DNA from 2 places in the Arthrobacter jiangjiafuii genome. Region 1 is predicted to be linked to the other one. Evidence: predicted binding sites of a transcription regulator. Region 1 holds the regulator's gene; the other holds the start of a gene.

What was found. The regulator LexA, encoded in region 1, represses DNA repair genes until DNA is damaged. The targets are predictions, from matches to a motif close to TCGAACANNTGTTCGA.
Positions count from the first base shown of each region.
Region 2: the regulator LexA is predicted to act here: its motif matches at 2,307-2,322, upstream of KKR91_RS07225 (HNH endonuclease signature motif containing protein).

Region 1 covers NZ_CP076022.1:1,248,857-1,257,749, reverse strand. The annotation lists gene KKR91_RS05930 (histidinol-phosphate transaminase) at 1-973, opposite strand, end outside; gene KKR91_RS16980 (LysM peptidoglycan-binding domain-containing protein) at 1,192-1,446, opposite strand; gene lexA (transcriptional repressor LexA) at 2,029-2,859, shown strand; gene KKR91_RS05915 (ATP-dependent DNA helicase) at 3,049-5,100, opposite strand; gene hflX (GTPase HflX) at 5,093-6,664, opposite strand; gene KKR91_RS05905 (class I SAM-dependent methyltransferase) at 6,782-7,402, shown strand; gene dapF (diaminopimelate epimerase) at 7,516-8,457, opposite strand; gene miaA (tRNA (adenosine(37)-N6)-dimethylallyltransferase MiaA) at 8,493-8,893, opposite strand, start outside.
Region 2 covers NZ_CP076022.1:1,543,600-1,552,492, forward strand. The annotation lists gene KKR91_RS07215 (hypothetical protein) at 1-174, shown strand, start outside; gene KKR91_RS07220 (antitoxin) at 277-534, opposite strand; gene KKR91_RS07225 (HNH endonuclease signature motif containing protein) at 773-2,275, opposite strand; tRNA gene KKR91_RS07230 (tRNA-Gly) at 2,738-2,811, opposite strand; tRNA gene KKR91_RS07235 (tRNA-Val) at 2,837-2,908, opposite strand; tRNA gene KKR91_RS07240 (tRNA-Gly) at 2,955-3,028, opposite strand; tRNA gene KKR91_RS07245 (tRNA-Val) at 3,066-3,137, opposite strand; tRNA gene KKR91_RS07250 (tRNA-Cys) at 3,161-3,234, opposite strand; tRNA gene KKR91_RS07255 (tRNA-Gly) at 3,296-3,369, opposite strand; tRNA gene KKR91_RS07260 (tRNA-Val) at 3,926-3,997, shown strand; gene KKR91_RS07265 (PD-(D/E)XK nuclease family protein) at 4,129-5,010, shown strand; gene def (peptide deformylase) at 5,280-5,870, shown strand; gene fmt (methionyl-tRNA formyltransferase) at 5,883-6,812, shown strand; gene KKR91_RS07280 (RsmB/NOP family class I SAM-dependent RNA methyltransferase) at 6,809-8,326, shown strand; gene rpe (ribulose-phosphate 3-epimerase) at 8,353-8,893, shown strand, end outside.

The DNA.
Region 1 (8,893 bases):
CCCAGAGAGCATGGGGATCTTCGAGACCGCCGAAGAACACGAAGTTCGCGTCCGAGGGAGCCGGCTTCAGACCCAGTTCCTGCAGTTCGGCCACGATCCGGTCGCGCTGGATCTTGATCGCTTCCACGTTGGCCAGCAATGCGTCGGCGTGCTCCAGGGCTGCACTGGCCGTGGCCTGTGTGATGGCCGAGAGGTGGTACGGAAGCCGGACCAGGCGCAGCGCGTCCGTGACCTCCGGTGCGGCTGCCATGTAGCCCACCCGGGCGCCGGCGAGTGCAAACGCCTTGCTCATGGTGCGGGACACGATGAGCCGTTCGCGACCGGGCAGCAGCTCCAGGGCACTGGGTGTTCCGGCATGGAAGAACTCTCCGTAGGCCTCGTCCACGACCACGATCGCGGACGAAGCCTCTCCGGCTTCGTAGACCGCCTTCACCACGTCCAGGGACAGTGCAGTTCCCGTGGGGTTGTTCGGTGTGCAGAGGAAGACAATGTTGGGAGCCTGCTCACGGACCTGTTCCGCTGCGGCTTCCGGCGTCAGGGTGAAGTCGTCGCTGCGGACGCCGGTGACGTAGCGCGTGCCGGTGCCGCTGGCCAGCAGCGGGTACATCGAGTAGGTGGGAGGAAAGCTCATGGCGGTCCGGCCGGGCCCGCCGAAGGCTTGGAGGATGTGCTGCAGGACCTCGTTGGAGCCGTTGCCGGCCCAGATGTTATCGGGTGTCAGCCCGTGGCCCAGATATCCGGCCAGCCGTTCCCGCAGTTCAGTGAATTCACGGTCGGGGTAGCGGTTCAGTCCTGCCACCGCCTGTTCCACGGAAGCCACGATGGCCTTGCGCACCTGCTCGGGCAGTCCATGGGTATTTTCGTTCACGTTCAGCAGGATGGGCACTTCGAGCTGCGGCGCACCGTAGGGCGTCAGGCCGCGCAGATCGTCGCGCAGGGGAAGTCGGTTCAGTCGCTCCAGCTGTTCAGTCACCTGTACAGCTTAAGACCGCGGGGTGAAGGGGAAAGAATTGTTGCGGGCTCGGCAGGCCTTTTTCCGCAATAGGCGGAACCGGCAGGCTCTGCATAAGCCGGACGGCTCTGGGCAGCGGGGCGGCCCTGGCTAGCGGGTATCCCTGAGTAGCGAGGCGACGCCGGGGCGCCGGAACGCAGTGCAGGTCCGACCGCGGTGCGGATCGAATGCAGAATGCGTCAGCGGGCGACCGGAATAAACAGCTGAACTCCGGCAGGGATACGGTCATCGCTCAGGTTGTTCAGTTCAATCATGTCGGCAACAACGGCCCGCGGATCCCGGTCTGGTGCGTATTCCTGTGCGAGCCCCCAGAGAGACTCGCCGGGTCCGACGCTGACCTGGACTGTCCGGGTGACGTCCGGTCCGCCGTTGGATGCCATGGCCGGAGCTGTGAAGAACCCGAGCATGGTGAGTGCGGCCGCTGCGGTGAGCATCGCAGGAAGGCCAATAAGCACCAGGCGCCCGCGGCGGGTCAACCGCAAGGGTGCAGCCGGGCTGGCCGGGCTCGCCGTATCAAGGGCAGATGGATCTCCGGCGGACGGAACTTCCGAGGTACTGCGAAGTTCCGAAGCGGGGGAAAGTCCAGGGGTAGTGAGAAGTGTAGGGACGGGCATAACATCACCTTTCCGGCTCGATCGCTACGGAAGGAACCCGAAGCTGTATTCGAACATTTGGCGGCCATCTCGCATATTTTCGTCCCCGTATCCTGCTGGGTCGAAACTATGTTCGATTCCTTGCTGAGTTATTTCTAGCACCTATCTACTAACAAAGTCGAGACTCACTCGAACAAATGTTTGAAAAGCTTCCCCTACTCGCCTAGCGTTGTACCAGTAAGAGGTTGATCCGGTGCCAGCCGGCTGACCCGGGACAAAAGTCCCGCTTCGGCCGATATGGAACACTGAACCACCTGCCTCTGACACAACGGCCGGCGCGGCTTGCACAGCGTTCCGGCTGCTCCACCATTCACCGACCAGCTCCCGGCCAACCCGGCCAGCTGACCCGAAGGGAAACCCACCGTGGCCCGCAGGACTGTTTCCGAAGACAGCACCAATCAGCCAGCCGCCGCAGCCGTGCGTCCCAAAGGGCTCACCCCCCGGCAAAAAACGGTGCTCGAGATGATCCAGCGGTCCGTTAGCACCAACGGGTACCCGCCCACCATGCGCGAAATCGGCGACACGGTGGGGCTGGCCAGCCTGTCCAGCGTGACCCATCAGCTGGTCCAGCTGGAGAAGCTGGGCTACATCCGCCGCGACCCCAAGCGCCCCCGTGCCATGGAGATCCTTATCCCCTTGATGCTGCGCGACGGCAAGGCTGAAGATCCGGCAGCGGGCGGATCAGCCTTCGGCACAGGGGTTTCCCCGGACACGTCGGCCGGCGGCCGGGCCCAAGGGATCGCAGGTAACGCCGAAGGGCGCTCCGGACAGGATTATTCCGCACCGCTGGCCTCGGTCACCGAGCTCTCCACCTCCGTGGATACGGCCATGGTTCCCCTTGTCGGCCGCATCGCCGCAGGCGGGCCGATCCTCGCGGAGCAGGTGGTGGAGGACATCATGCCCCTGCCGCGGCAGCTGGTGGGTCACGGCGACCTCTTCATGCTCAGGGTCTCGGGTGATTCGATGGTCGATGCGGCAATCTGCGACGGCGACTGGGTGGTCGTCCGCCGGCAGCCCACCGCCGACAACGGCGACATCGTTGCAGCACTGCTTGACGACGAAGCCACAGTGAAGACCTTCCGGCAGCGCAACGGCCACACCTGGCTGCTGCCCCAGAACACCCGCTATGAGCCCATCGTGGGCGACCACGCGGTGATCATGGGCAAGGTAGTCTCCGTGATGCGCTCGCTCTAGCAGCTTCTCCCGGTTCGGCGGCCCACAAAGGGAACAGACGCCAGAGCCGGACAATCCCGCAGAGGTTGCAGATACAAAAGGCGGCCGGATGGATTCCGGCCGCCTTTGGCGTATCCGCCTTTGGCGTCTGCCCACGCGGATACTTCCGAACACGTTACTTCCGCACTCTGTCCCTTCCGCAGGGATCACTTACTTCCGGGCGGTGCGCTGCACTTCCTGCCCACCGGACTGTTCCGCAAGACGGCCCAGGACCTTGAGCACCACAGAACGGTCAGTGGTGGACCAGAACGGGGGCAGGGCGGCCCGAAGGAAACTGCCATAGCGCGCCGTCGCCATCCGTGAATCAAGGATGGCGACCACACCGCGGTCGCCGGAGGCGCGGATAAGGCGTCCGGCTCCCTGAGCGAGCCGCACGGCGGCATGGGTCGCGGCAACGGACATAAAACCGTTCCCGCCGGCCTTCGCCACGGCGCGGGTGCGCGCCGTCATCAGCGGATCATCGGGGCGCGGGAACGGAATCCGGTCGATCATCACCAGCCGGCACGAGTCACCGGGCACGTCAACGCCCTGCCAGAGTGACATGGTTCCGAACAGGCAGGTGTCAGGCTCCTCTGAGAACTGCTTCACCAGCGCCGACATGGAGTTCTCGCCCTGGCACAGGATCGGGAAATCCACGCGGGACCGCATGGCGTCGGCTGCGTCTTCGGCGGCCCGCCGGGACGAGAACAACCCCAACGCTCCCCCGTTGGATGCCGTCAGGAGCGCCTCGATTTCATCCAGCTGCGCTTCGGAGGTGCCGCGCTCAGGCTTGGGCAGGTCCTTCGCGACATACAGCACGCCCTGCCGCGGATAGTCGAAGGGGCTGCCGACGTCGGTGCCGGTCCAGGCAGGCGCTCCCGGGCCGAGCAGCCCCAGGGCTCCGGCCACGGGCCCGAATTCGGAGCCAATCGCCAGGGTCGCAGAGGTCAGCACCACGGTGTGTCCGTCAAACAGGCCCTCGCGCAGGCGTCCGGCCACGGACAGCGGTGCCACGTTCAGGGTGGCCGGTGCCGTTTCATCCGGCGGCGAATATCCGCCCGAGGGCGAGAAGGAACTGGGGCGTGAGGCCCAGATGACTTCTCCCGCATCCGGCGCCAGGACCAACCGCTCGCAGATTGCGAGGACGGCCATCAGCCTCGAGCGCGCCGTCTGGCGGCCGCCGTCGGCCGTTTCCCCGGGTTCTGGCTTGGAATCGGACAGCGCCACCCGGCACGCTTCACGCACCCGGGCCACCGCCTGCCCCTGTTCTTCGTTCAAGCCGCTGGGCAGCAGTCCGGAGGGGACGTCCTCCATCGACTTCTCAAAGGCGCGGGCGGCCTGCGCCAGCTCCTCCACACTGGCCGAGGTGTGCTTCCGGGCAGCCGTCACCGCCGCGGAAATCACTGTTCCGGACAACTGACCGGTCACGGCACCGGTGACCCGGTCCTGCAGTTCGTGGGCTTCATCGATGACAACGACGTCGTAGTCCGGCAGCACGGCCAGACCTTCGAACGCGGCAATGGCCAGCATCGCGTGGTTGGTAATGACGACGTCGGCCACGGCCGCCTGCGCGCGCGCACGCTCGCTGAAACACTCGGCGGCGACAGGGCATTTCTGCGCACCGAGGCACTCCATGGACGTTACCGATACCTGGCGCCACGCTTTGTCGCTGACACCGGGCACCAGATCGTCGCGGTCTCCGGTGTCGGTCTCCTCAGCCCATTCACGCAGCCGGAGCACTTCCCGCCCCATGGGCGAGGTGGGAGCTGGAGAGGGGTGGGCCACGGCGCGGTCCTCCCCCATGGTGAACAGGACACCGCCCGGATCCTCATCTTCCGGGAAGCCCCCGCCGGTCTTGTGCAGGCACACGTAGTTGCTTCGGCCCTTGAGCAGCGCCACGTCAACCTCGCGCGGCAGCTTGGGCTTGAGGGTCTTGAGCAGGCGCGGCAGGTCACGCCCGACAATCTGGGACTGCAGCGCCAGGGTGGCGGTGGAGACGAGCGTGGGCTTGGTGCTGTCCAGGGCGTGATGGATCAGCGGCACCAGATAGGCCAGCGACTTGCCGGTGCCGGTCCCGGCCTGCACCAGAAGGTGCTGTCCTTCATCAATGGCGTGCGTGACCTGGCGGGCCATTTCATGCTGGCCGGGACGGTTCTGCCCGCCCATGCCGGCGACGGCGGCGTCCAGCAGTTCCAGGACGTCGCCGGTGGTGTCTTTACTCATGGGTGACGAACGGCTCCAGATCAGATGCCAGGCCTTCGCGGACCATTACGTGCAGGCGGGTGCCTTCCTCGGAATGCTCCACGGAGAGGATTTCGGTGTCAGAGCTGTGCAGCCGGGAAACAACGTCGCCGCGTTCGTAGGGCACCAGCAGCTGCAGGTCCACGCCGGGGCGCGGAATGCCTTCGGAGATGGCCTGCAGCAGGTCATCCAGACCCTCGCCGGTCCGGGCGGACACCACAACGTGGCGGCGTTCCTTCTGGCGCAGCCGTTCCAAGACAAACGGATCGGCGGCGTCGGCCTTGTTGAGCACGATGATCTCAGGCACGTTCCGGGCGTCCACATCGCTGAGCACGGTGCGAACAGCAGCGATCTGGCCCTCGGGATCCGGATGCGAGGCATCCACCACGTGCAGGATCAGATCGGCGTCGGCCACCTCCTCCAGGGTGGAGCGGAAGGCCTCCACCAGCTGGGTCGGCAGGGACCGCACAAAACCGACGGTGTCGGCCAGCGTGTAGCCGATGCCGTCTTCGGTCTGTGCCTTGCGGATGGTCGGATCCAGCGTGGCGAACAGGGCGTTCTCCACCAGCACCCCGGCGTCCGTAAGCCGGTTCAGCAGCGAGGACTTGCCGGCGTTGGTGTAGCCGGCAATGGCCACGGAGGGCACCTGGTTGCGATGCCGGTTGGCCCGCTTGGTTTCCCGGGCGGGCTTCATGCCGGCGATTTCGCGCCGCAGTTTCGCCATCCGGGTACGGATCTTCCGCCGGTCCAGTTCAATCTTGGTTTCACCGGGACCACGCGACCCCATGCCGGCGCCGGCGCTGCCCACCTGGCCACCTGCCTGGCGGGACATGGATTCACCCCAGCCGCGCAGGCGCGGCAGCAGGTACTCCAGCTGCGCGAGCTCCACCTGGGCCTTGCCCTCACGGGACTTGGCATGCTGGGCGAAGATGTCCAGGATCAGCGCGGTGCGGTCAATGACCTTGACCTTGACGATGTCCTCCAGGCCGCGGCGCTGCGACGGGGACAGCTCGCTGTCCACGATCACGGTATCCGCGCCGGTGGCAGCAACGATGTCCTTGAGCTCCTGCGCCTTGCCCGAGCCCAGGAAGGTGCCCGGATCCGGCTTCAGGCGCCGCTGGATGATGCCGTCGAGCACCTCGGAGCCCGCGGTCTCGGCCAGCGCGGCCAGCTCCTGCAGCGAATTCTCGGCGTCGGCCGCTGTTCCCTCGCTCCACAGACCGGCCAGTACCACGCGCTCCAGGCGCAGCTGGCGGTATTCGACTTCGGTGACGTCTTCGAGTTCGGTGGACAGCCCGGCCACGCGCCGCAGGGCGTGGCGTTCGCGCAGATCCTCCTGGTCGCCGTCGTGCTCCGAGTGGCCTGCATCGTCCATGGACAGTGCTTGGGCCCTGCCCCGGGGTGCGTTGCCGTCGGGCGCCTTGGCCTCGGCTGCATCTTCCTTGGCGAGGATCCTGTCAATGACCCCCTGGATATCCTCCGGGCTCAGCTCCGAGTTGGGCTGGGCGGAACCGGACGTGCCAGGACGGGAATTGTTGATCGTCATAATCTCCTTATAAGCCGTGTTCTCCATGGTAAGTCAGTGCACGGACATTTGGGCGAGTGTTCCCGCTCCGGCCTCCGGTTTCACCAGCCCGGCGCAGACCCACTAATCTGGTTTGTTATGGGTTCAGACCATTACTTCAGTTCACGGCCCTCGGGCCCCGAGGTCCGCAGGCCGCTACGAGTTACCCTCGACGGCGTCGAGCGGACCCTGGTGACCTCCGGCGGGATCTTCAGTCCCGATGCCATCGACAAGGGAACCGTGATCCTGCTGGACGAGGTCCCCGATCCGTCACCCGCAGGCAACCTGCTCGACATTGGCTGCGGCTGGGGGCCGATTGCGCTGACCATGGCCCTGAAATCCCCCGGTGCCCGCGTCTATGCCGTCGATGTCAACGAACGCTGCCTGGCCCTGACCAGCGACAATGCCGCTGCCCTTGGCCTGGCCAACGTCACCGCATCCCGCCCCGAAGACGTGGACGCCGATCTGCGCTTCGACACCATCTGGTCCAATCCGCCCATCCGCATCGGCAAGGACGAACTGCATGCCCTGCTGCTGCTGTGGCTGCCTCGTCTGGCCCCGCAGGGCACCGCCTGGCTGGTGGTGCAGAAGAACCTGGGCGCCGACTCGCTGCAGAAGTGGATCGCCGAGCAGCTCGGCAGCGGGTACCTGGTCTCCCGGTACAGCACCGCCAAGTCCTTCCGGATCCTGAAGATCGTCCGCAAGACCGCGGACGCCTAGGTCTCGTCGCCGGTTTTGTCCTGAATTATCTGCAATTATCCGGATAATCCGGTGCTTGATTCCATGACAGATCCAACCGGGCCAGCGGGCAGTTTATTCCGCCCGTACGCCTCCTAGAGCAGGGTGCCGCGGGCGACCAGGACGGCGGGACCGCTGAGTTCAACGTGTTCCCGCCCGTCCTCGGCGGTGAGGAACCGGACGCCGACGACGCCGCCGGGCACGGTGACGGCCCATTCGTTCGGAGCGTCGCGGCCGGCCCAGAAGCGGATGGCGACGGCAGCCGCGCAGGCACCGGTGCCGCAGGAGAGGGTCTCCCCCACGCCGCGTTCATGGACCCGCATGGTCAGCAGTCCAACACCGTCCACCACCAGGGGCTCAGCGGGAACCACGAATTCCACGTTGGTGCCGTGCTCCGGTTCCGGCTGCACCGAGGGCTTCGTGTGCAGGTCGGTGGCAGCCAGTTCGGACAGCTCAGCCAGGGCCACCACGGTATGCGGGTTGCCCATGCTTACGGACAGGCCCGGGCGGGGAACCTCGAGACCGCCGGCGTTGACCACTGCATCCATGGCCTTGGCTGCGGCATGATCGGGGTAAATGAATTCCCAGGGCCCCATGTCCACCGCGTAACCGCCCTCGATCCGGGTAACGGTCTTGATTCCGGCGCGGGTGCCGATGGTGAGGGTTTCACCCTCACCAATCTCCGCCAGCCCTTCGGCAAGCAGGAAGTGCACAAACACCCGCACGCCGTTGCCGCACATCTCGGACAGGCTGCCGTCGGAGTTGCGGTAGTCCATGAACCATTCCGCGGCCGGATTGGTCTGCAGCAGGGCCTGGCCCTCGGGCAGGTGTTCGGAGCGCACGGCGCGGATCAGCCCGTCGGCACCGATTCCACGGTGCCTGTCGCAGACCGCTGCCGCGGCGGCAGGGGAAAAGTCGTGATCCCCGGCGGGGTCGGCCACCAGCACAAAGTCATTGCCGGTGCCGTGGCCCTTGGCGAAGGGAAGGCCGGCCAGGGAGACGGGCAGGCCGGACGCGGAAACCCCTGAATCGGGCAGGCCGGCAGCGGACGAGGGGGTGGAGAGTGTTGTGTTCACTGTTCAAGGATAGCGGCGGCGGCCCGGGCCGTGAGGTCGGGATCGTCCCAGTCCAGCCACGTGATCCGGGGATCGGCCCGGAACCAGGTCAGCTGGCGGCGGGCGAACTGGCGGGTGGCCACCACAGTCTGTTCCGCTGCCTGCGCCACGGTTGATTCGCCGTCGAGCACTTGGAGGAACTGCGAATAGCCCAGGGCGCGGCCGGCGGTTTTGCCTTCGCGCAGCCCGCGGGCCTCCAGTGTCCGGACTTCTTCCAGCAGCCCCTGCTCGACCATCTTGTCCACGCGGGCGGCCAGCCGCCGGTGCAGCAGGCTTCGTTCCACATTCAGTCCGAGCTGGACGGCGGGCTGGACGTACTCACGGGTGGGCATGAAGGAGCTGAACGGGCGCCCGGTGA
Region 2 (8,893 bases), 290 kb from region 1:
TCCGCGGGCACCATCGCCATTGCTCTCGATGCTTCTGCCGAGGGTCCGTGCACTGCCGATATTGCTCCCACCACGCATACCGTTCCTCTGCCTGCCGGCGTGACGGAGCGCCCTACGACAGTGGAGATCAAGTACGTCAACGAGCCCTGGGAATACACCATCCCTGTTTCCTGAGCGGCCCACGAGGGCACTTTAGGCGCACGAAGGCACTTTAAATGACGAAGGGCCCTGGCTCCGCCTTGTGAGCGGAACCAGGGCCTTCGTCGTGCTCTGAAGCTATACGGCCGGAGGAGTCTGTCCGGGTTCGGTTCCTGTGCCGGGACCTTCCTTGCGGTCGACCTTGTCTACCGCTTCCGAGGCCTTGGTCTGGAAGTTACCGATCTTGTCGGAGTACTTGCCGCCGGTTTTCTGGTCGACGAACTTTCCTGCGTGATCGATACCGCCCTTGATCTTGTCGGCGTTTCCGCCCACAAGCTCAGTAGCCTTGTCCTTCAGCTCGCCGGCCTTGCCCTTGAGCCCGTCAAATACAGACACGGACACCTCCTTTCGCAGGGGAAACCAAACGTTTCCCGTTCCCATCAATCGTAAGTCAACTGATAAGTCTGACCAAGGACTTCCGCTTTGGGCTTGTCTGCCCGGAGGCCTGGGAGCCATGGGAATCCGGGGAGGCCGGGGCGGCCGGGGAGGCCGGGGGAGCCCTGCAGTCCGGATAACGTGGACACCTCCAGCGCGGAAAGTGGACTGATTCAGTCCGGAGAATGTGGAGACCGATTCAACCAGACAGCAGCGGCCGACGAAACGGATGAAAGAACGTATTGCGCAATGGTGTCTGAAACGGATCAACATAGGTGGGCGGAACAAACCAGGGGACTCCTTTCCGAATGGTGATGCGCCACTTCTCACCATGAATCAAATGGTGGTGGAATCCGCACAGCATCACGCCATTGTCTGTGCCGGTAGTCCCGCCGCGGGAGTAATACTCGATGTGGTGGGCTTCGCACCATGGAGCAGGAGCCGTGCATCCGGGGAAGGCGCACCCGCCGTCCCTGGCGATGAGGGCTTTCCGAAGGTGCGGCGGGAAGTAGCGGGCTGCAGTGCCAACATCGAGGATGCGGCCATCTCCACTCAGGACTACGGGAAGGATGTCCGCTTCGCAGGCCAGGCGCCGGATCTGGCGGGCCGGGGTGGGTCCGGCAAAGGTGAGCATTGCGCTCCCTTGAGATCTTCCGCTGGATGCGCCAGCCGTCCGCGCGACCCGCTCACTGAGCTGCTCGTACGGGATGATGGCGAGAACCTGGGGTTTGGATCCCCCGTGGGCAGGGAGCTGGCCTGATGCAAGGGCGATCCGGCAGGACGCAACCAATCCATCCAAGCACTTCTGCGCATGGCTCCTGGGATCTGGCGGGACCGCACGTTCCTTACCTTCGAGGTCCACGCAGGTCCCTCCAGCGGCAGCGGCGGCGTCACCAGTAGCTGTTGCGACGCTGCCGGCGCATTGCCCTGTGCGTGGGCTTGCCTCCGGAGTCAGGGCGGTCATGAGGGTTTCGAATTGGTCTTCCGTGGCAAAAATGTCCAGCCGGTGCAGGCCGCGGTATTTCCGGCGGACAAACAGTCCCTGGAGTTCGGCCTTCTGCTGTTCAGACGGTGCCGTCCCATCCGGATCAACGTGATTGATCCAGGCGCTGGCCACAACGTTGAGGGCATCCAGATCCTGGCTGACGGCTACCTCGGTTAGCGCTGACTCCATGGCTGCCCGCTCCTCCGCAGTGCCGCACCCCTGCACGCGCTTCATCGCCATGCTGACTGTCTGTGCAGCCTGCCCGGAGAGCAGTCCCCGTGCTGCGCTGTCAGCCAGCACGCCCAGTTCGGGCTCGATCTGCTGGCCGGTCAGGCTGGTGGCGGGGGAGAGGGTTGACCCAAGCCGTATCCTTCGCCAGGCTTCCCGGCGGCTGATGCGCAGCCGGTGCCTTAGATAGTCGGCGGTGTTCTTGTATTCCTGCTGGATGTCTCCCTCCGGCGTCGTCCAGGAATCGGATACTTCGGCGGCGATCCGTCCTCTATCCATGGCCGCGGCGGTTACGACCTGAAGATGGTCAACCAGCCGGGAGAGGTCTTCGATGCTCGAGGCCAGCGATACCAGTTCTGCCGGGTCCCGGCCGGGCAGCCCGCGGTGCAGGCGGGTGGTGAGTTCCCGGACCACTGCCACGACGCCGTCGAGCTCCACCGTGCCCGTCCCGGAGTGCCGTGCCTCCTGTGCTTCCCGTTCATCGTCCATAGGATCAAGCTTTCAGGAATGCCAGGAAGGTTCGAATCTTTGTTCGATTATGTGGAAAAGCAACCGGCCCGCGGAACAGTAGGACACCTGTGGAGGAGTGGTTTGGGGAGGAGAGGCTGAGTAGGACTTCCCCGGGCAGGAAATTAAAGAACGGAACCGGAAACAACGCCGGCTCATACTGGCGGCGATGTTCATCACAGTGACCGTTTCGCGGGTGTATATCCTCCTGCCGTACCTGGCCGTGGAGCTGGCTCATCCTCGGCCTGCAAGTAGTCCTGACCGGAGTCTTCATAGCCCTGCTGGCCCGGTTTGTCCTCCGCCAGCGCGCCGAATACTGGCGGGCACGGGGTAAAGATTCCAAACACCCAGAACAAAACGCCAAAATAAAACGAGCGTTAAACGCAGAAGGAGCAGACCAAATGGCCTGCTCCTTCCGGCGTCACTCCGAAGAGCAACAGTGCGAGCGGACGACGGGATTCGAACCCGCGACATCCACCTTGGCAAGGTGGTGCTCTAGCCAGCTGAGCTACGTCCGCAAAACAAGACAGTCGAAACTGTCCGTGCGCGATACTGGGATCGAACCAGTGACCTCTTCCGTGTCAGGGAAGCGCGCTACCGCTGCGCCAATCGCGCTTGATGCATCAAATGCTCCCAGGGGAGTCTTCGATGCAGTCAAGAGAGCGGACGACGGGATTCGAACCCGCGACATCCACCTTGGCAAGGTGGTGCTCTAGCCAGCTGAGCTACGTCCGCAAAAACACAGTTGTGCGCCAAAACGCCGAAACTGTAGTGCGCGATACTGGGATCGAACCAGTGACCTCTTCCGTGTCAGGGAAGCGCGCTACCGCTGCGCCAATCGCGCCCAAAGGGCTTGCAAGTCAGCCGTGGAGGTGGGGACGGGATTCGAACCCGCGTATACGGCTTTGCAGGCCGCTGCCTCGCCTCTCGGCCACCCCACCGTGACCACTGCATAAGCATAGGCCGGCCGGTCAACATCAACCGGTTTTACAGTGACTTGCGAGCGGACGACGGGATTCGAACCCGCGACATCCACCTTGGCAAGGTGGTGCTCTAGCCAGCTGAGCTACGTCCGCATGCTGAAGAAGTTCGTGTGATCGACTCGAATCGCTTTCGCTTTTCGCGGCGAACTCCCGCTTTCCAACGAAGAAAAACTCTACTGGACGTTTCGAGGTTCGTCCAATCGGCGCATTTTTGGCGCCGATTGGTCCTCCCTCGGCGGGCTGCTTTGTCGACGCAGGTCAGCCGGGGGTTGAGCCAGGAACAGGGGAAACTGCGGCGTTCCACCTTCCACGGGCACGACGACGACGGGTGGGGCTGGGTGCGCGGCGAAAGCGGGTGCCGCACCAGTAGGTGGCAGGCAGGCAGGCCGCGCCGGCCAATGGGGACTCCCAGCCAAGCAAGGGCAACCTGAGGTAAGCCCAAGTAGCCCAAGTAGCATTGAAAGCCCAGTGCCGGCAAGTAAAGCAAGAAAAGGTGGCGGCCATGATGATGGCGATGGACCGGCGGCGAAACTTCCCGGGTCGGCCCTATGACAGACATCGACGGGTGTCGCCGGACGCGGTTTGGAGTCGGCCGCGATCTGGGCTAGCATCTTTAGACGTTGCAGTTGTGAAAACAACAGCGGCAAGGGGGCGATTGGCGCAGTGGTAGCGCGCTTCGTTCACACCGAAGAGGTCACTGGTTCGAACCCAGTATCGCCCACCCCTTAGTACCCTGCAGAACCCTGCACGAGTAAGAACCCCTGCACGAGCGCATAGGCGCCGCAGGAGCGTAAACACCCCGCACAGACACCGGAATCGGAAAACGTCGGTGCCGGATGACAGACTGAAGATATGACTGATCCAGCTCTGGCACATGCAACGGAATTCGGGCGGATGTACTCCCGATCCCTCTCCACGCCTCCCTCGGTACCCTCCATCACCACGGTTATTGCGCAGGGTTCAACCTCACTGGACGGCTGGCACAGCCACATGGCGGCCACAGCCGTGGCGAAAGATCCCAAACTTGCAGCCAGCCTGGGAAATCCGGGGGCTATGCGCAGCATCGTCAAGGAAGCCTCGCGTGCCTCGGAACGGTATCGGGACCAGGCCGCAGAACGCGGAACCCGGGTCCACCACTACTGCGAGCAGGTCTCCCTGCGTGCATTGGACCTTCCCCATCAGCTTGAAGCAGCCCGCACCGCCCTGCAGGAACATGGCGAACATCAGTTTGCCGACCGCTTCGACGAGTGGTGGGACCTGTACCAGGTAGAGCCCCTCGCGCCGGAGATCACCGTCTGGAACGACGAAGTGGGCTACGCCGGAACCCTGGACCTGGTGGCGCGCATCAACGGCCGGCTCTGCCTGATCGACTACAAGACCAAGAACACCGACCGCGACGGGCAGGTCAAGCCCCTGGATGACAAGGTCGTCATGCAGCTGGTCGCCGGAATGAAGGCCAAGGAGTCGCTCGTGGACGCCGGAAACGGTGTGTGGGAGCCCTGGGCCTATGGGGAGGATCCGCTGCTGCTCGGCGTCGCCGTCGGCCAGACCGAAGTCCGGCCCATGCGCGCCAACCCCGCCGTCCTTCCGCAGCACTGGTTCAAGTTCTGTGCCCTGCGCCGGCTTTGGCAGACCTCTTACGACGTCGCCGCTGCCGGACGAGCGCTGCTGCCCATCGCACCGCCCGCCGTCGGCTCCCATGCGGTGCGGGCACCGCAGGCCTCCGTCTCCTAGGCCCGCTAACCCCCCAAACCTGCCAGCAAAACCCTGCAGGCAGAAGCCTGCACGCACCTGTGGCCACGGCCAGGGCGTTGCATTCGGTCCGGCCCAACTAGACTGGGTACCGGGCTTATCTGTGGTGCGCCTGTTGCGGCCAGGCGGTCAACACCTGCGCCGGCACCAGTTCACCACAGCACCAAAGCAGCACAGCACCACAGGCGCAGAGCCCCACTTCACTCTTCACGACAGTCAGTCAGCAGTTACGAGTAAGGAACGAACCCTAGATGGCAATCCTGAACATCCGGATTATCGGCGACCCCGTCCTGAGGACCCCTGCTGAGGAAGTCACGGAATTCGGGCCGGAACTGGCCAAGCTCGTCGCCGACATGGAAGAGACGATGGAGGACGTTGAAGGTGCTGGCCTGGCCGCACCGCAGGTAGGCGTCAGCCTCCGCGTCTTCACCTACCGGATCGACGGACAGTCCGGACACGTCGTCAACCCGGTCCTGGAGCTGAGCGAAGACCGCCAGGAGGACCAGGTCGAAGGCTGCCTGTCCATCCCCGGACTGGGCTATCCGGTGCCGCGCTACCGCTGGACCAAGGTCACGGGCGTCGACAAGTTCGGCAACCCGGTAACCATTGAGGGCGAAGGAATGCTGGCCCGTTGCTTCCAGCACGAAACCGACCACCTGGACGGCGTGCTCTACATCGACCGGCTGGAGGGCGAGAACCGCAAAAAAGCCCTGCGTGCCATCCGCCAGGCCGACTACGAAACCATCGCCGGACGCACGACGGCGGAGCGCGCCCAGACAGTGGGCTCCAGCTTCGGCGGCGGGTCCTTCGGCGCCGGATCCTCCTTCGGCGGACAGGCCTAACGGCCCGTGGCCATGCGCGTACTTTTCGCCGGCACCCCGTCCGTTGCCGTCCCGTCCCTGGACGCCCTGCTGGCAGCCGGCTTCGACGTCGTCGCCGTCCTGACCCGCCCCGACGCGCCGCTGGGCCGCAAGCGCACGCTCACGCCGTCGCCCGTTGCCGCCCGCGCCGAGGAACTGGGCCTGCCCGTGATCCGCGCGGCGAAGATTGACGACGACGCCGTCGCCGCCATCCAGGCCGCCAACCCCGATGTGGCCGCGATCGTCGCGTACGGCGGGCTGATCCCCGAGCGGGCCCTGACCATTCCCGCCCACGGCTGGATCAACCTGCACTTTTCGCTGCTTCCCGCCTGGCGTGGCGCGGCACCGGTGCAGCACGCCGTGATCAACGGCGATGACGTCACCGGAGCCTCCACCTTCCTGCTCGAAAAGGGCCTGGACACCGGACCGGTGTACGGGCAGCTGACCGAGACCCTGCATCCCGAGGACACCAGCGGTGCGCTGCTGGAACGGCTCTCGCACAGCGGCGCCGTGCTGCTGGCGCAGACCCTGTCGGCGATTGATGCCGGCACTGCGCAGGCCGTTCCGCAGGCCGGCGAGGTAACGCTCGCTCCCAAACTGACCATCGACGACGCGCGCGTGACCTGGACCCAGCCGGCGCTGGCCATCCGGCGCCGCATCAACGGCGTGACCCCCGAACCGGGAGCCTGGACCACTTGGGACGGCGCCCGCTTCAAGATCGGCTCCGCGGCCCTGCGCCCGGACATCACCGACCTGGCCCCGGGCCAGGTCCGCTTCACCGGCGGCACGCAGGCAGCCGCCGTCGTGGGCACCGGTTCCGCCGGCCTGGAACTGGAGCAGGTACAGCCCGCCGGCAAGAAAATGATGCCGGGGGCCGACTGGGCCCGCGGCCTGGCCAACCGTGAGGACGTGGTCTTCGAATGACCCCCCAGAACAGCACCCCGCAGAATTCGCAGAACAGGCAGCGCAACGAGAAGGGACACGAACGCAGCCGTCCCGCCGTCCGCAGCCGTACCGCGCAGGCCCCCGGCCAGCGCACCCGCGCCGCGGACCCGGCCCGGCTGGTGGCCTTCGAAGTGCTCCGCGCCGTCTCCGAGGATGACGCGTACGCCAACCTGGTGCTGCCCAAGAGCATCCGCAAGCACCACTTGGACAAGCGCGACGCCGGATTCGCCACCGAACTGGCCTACGGCGCGCTGCGCGGACAGGGCACCTACGACGCCATCCTGGCCAAGTGCGTGGACCGCCCGCTGGACAAGCTCGACCCGGCCGTCCTGGACGCCCTGCGCATCGGTGTGCACCAGCTGCTGGCCATGCGCGTTCCGGCCCATGCAGCCCTGGACCAGACCGTGGGCCTGGCCCGCGCCGTCATCGGCGCCGGACCCTCTGCCCTGATCAACGCCGTGCTGCGCAAGGTGACCGCCCTGGACCTGGAGGCCTGGATCGAGGAACTGGTCCGCGACGAGAGTGATCCCACGCGCCGTGCCGCCATTGAGCACAGCCACCCGGAGTGGATCGTCCGCGCCCTGCGGCAGTCCCTGGTGGCCCACGGCCGCAGTGTCGAGGAAATCACCGACCTGCTCAAGGCGGACAACGCCGCCCCGGTGGTAAACCTCGTGGCCCTTCCCGGGCTGGGAAACCTTGATGAAGCCCGCGAGGCCGGAGCCATCGACGGCGAGCTCGTGGTGGATTCGGCACTCTTCTCCGCCGGCGACGTCGGCCGCCTGGATTCCGTCCGTGCCGGCACCACCCGCGTGCAGGACGCCGGCTCGCAGCTGGTGGCCCGCGCCCTGGCCGCCGTCGACATCGGAGACCGCACCGCGGACGGCAGCCGCGACGGCGAGCAGTGGCTGGACCTGTGCGCCGGTCCCGGCGGCAAGGCAGCACTGCTGGCCGCCCTGGCCAACGAAAAGGGCGCCATCCTGCTGGCCAACGAGCCGGCGGCGCACCGCGCGAAGCTGGTCCGCCAGGCTCTGGAAGCCGTTCCGGGCGAGGTTTGGGACGTGCGCACCGGGGACGGCCGCAGCATCGCCGAACAGTACCCGGAAACCTTCGACCGCATCCTCGTGGACGCCCCCTGCACCGGACTCGGTGCCCTGCGCCGGCGCCCGGAATCACGCTGGCGGCGCAAGCCCACCGACGTCGGGGATCTCGGCGCGCTGCAGCGTGAACTGCTCACCGCCGCCGTGGATGCCGTGAAGGCCGGCGGCGTCGTCGCGTACGTGACCTGCTCGCCGCACCCGGCGGAGACCACCGCCGTCGTCGCCGATGTGATGCGCCGGCGCAACGACCTGGAGCTGCTGGATTCAGGCGCCGCACTGGACGCCGTCAGCCTCACCGGAAACCTGGGTGCCGGCCACGAGTCGACCGCGCAGCTGTGGCCGCACATCCACCAGACCGACGCCATGTTCCTGGCCCTGATCCGCCGCAAGCCCTGATTTTCAGTCCGTCCACAAGGAGAACCATGAGCAAGTGCTGCATCAACCCGAGCATCCTCTCGGCCGACTTCGTCAACCTGCAGGCCGAGCTGGAGCGGATCAGCACCGCCGACGCCGTCCACGTGGACGTCATGGACAACCACTTTGTGCCGAACCTGACCCTGGGACTGCCGGTGGTGCAGCGGATCCAGGAGGTCAGTGCGCTGCCGCTGGACGCACACCTGATGATTTCCGACGCCGACCGCTGGGCTCCGGCCTACGCGGAACTGGGCCTGGCCTCGGTGACCTTCCACGTGGAGGCCGCCGCGGCGCCGGTGAAGCTGGCCCGGGACATCCGCGACCGCGGTGCCAAGGCCGGTATGGCATTGCGCCCTGCCACACCCGTGGAGCCGTACCTGGACATGCTCTCCGAACTGGACATGCTGCTGATCATGACGGTGGAGCCCGGCTTCGGCGGGCAGAAGTTCCTGGACATCACGCTGCCGAAGATCCGCCGCGCGGCCGAGGCCATCCGTGGTTCCGGCCTGCCGCTGGCACTGCAGGTGGACGGCGGCATCTCCGCGGACA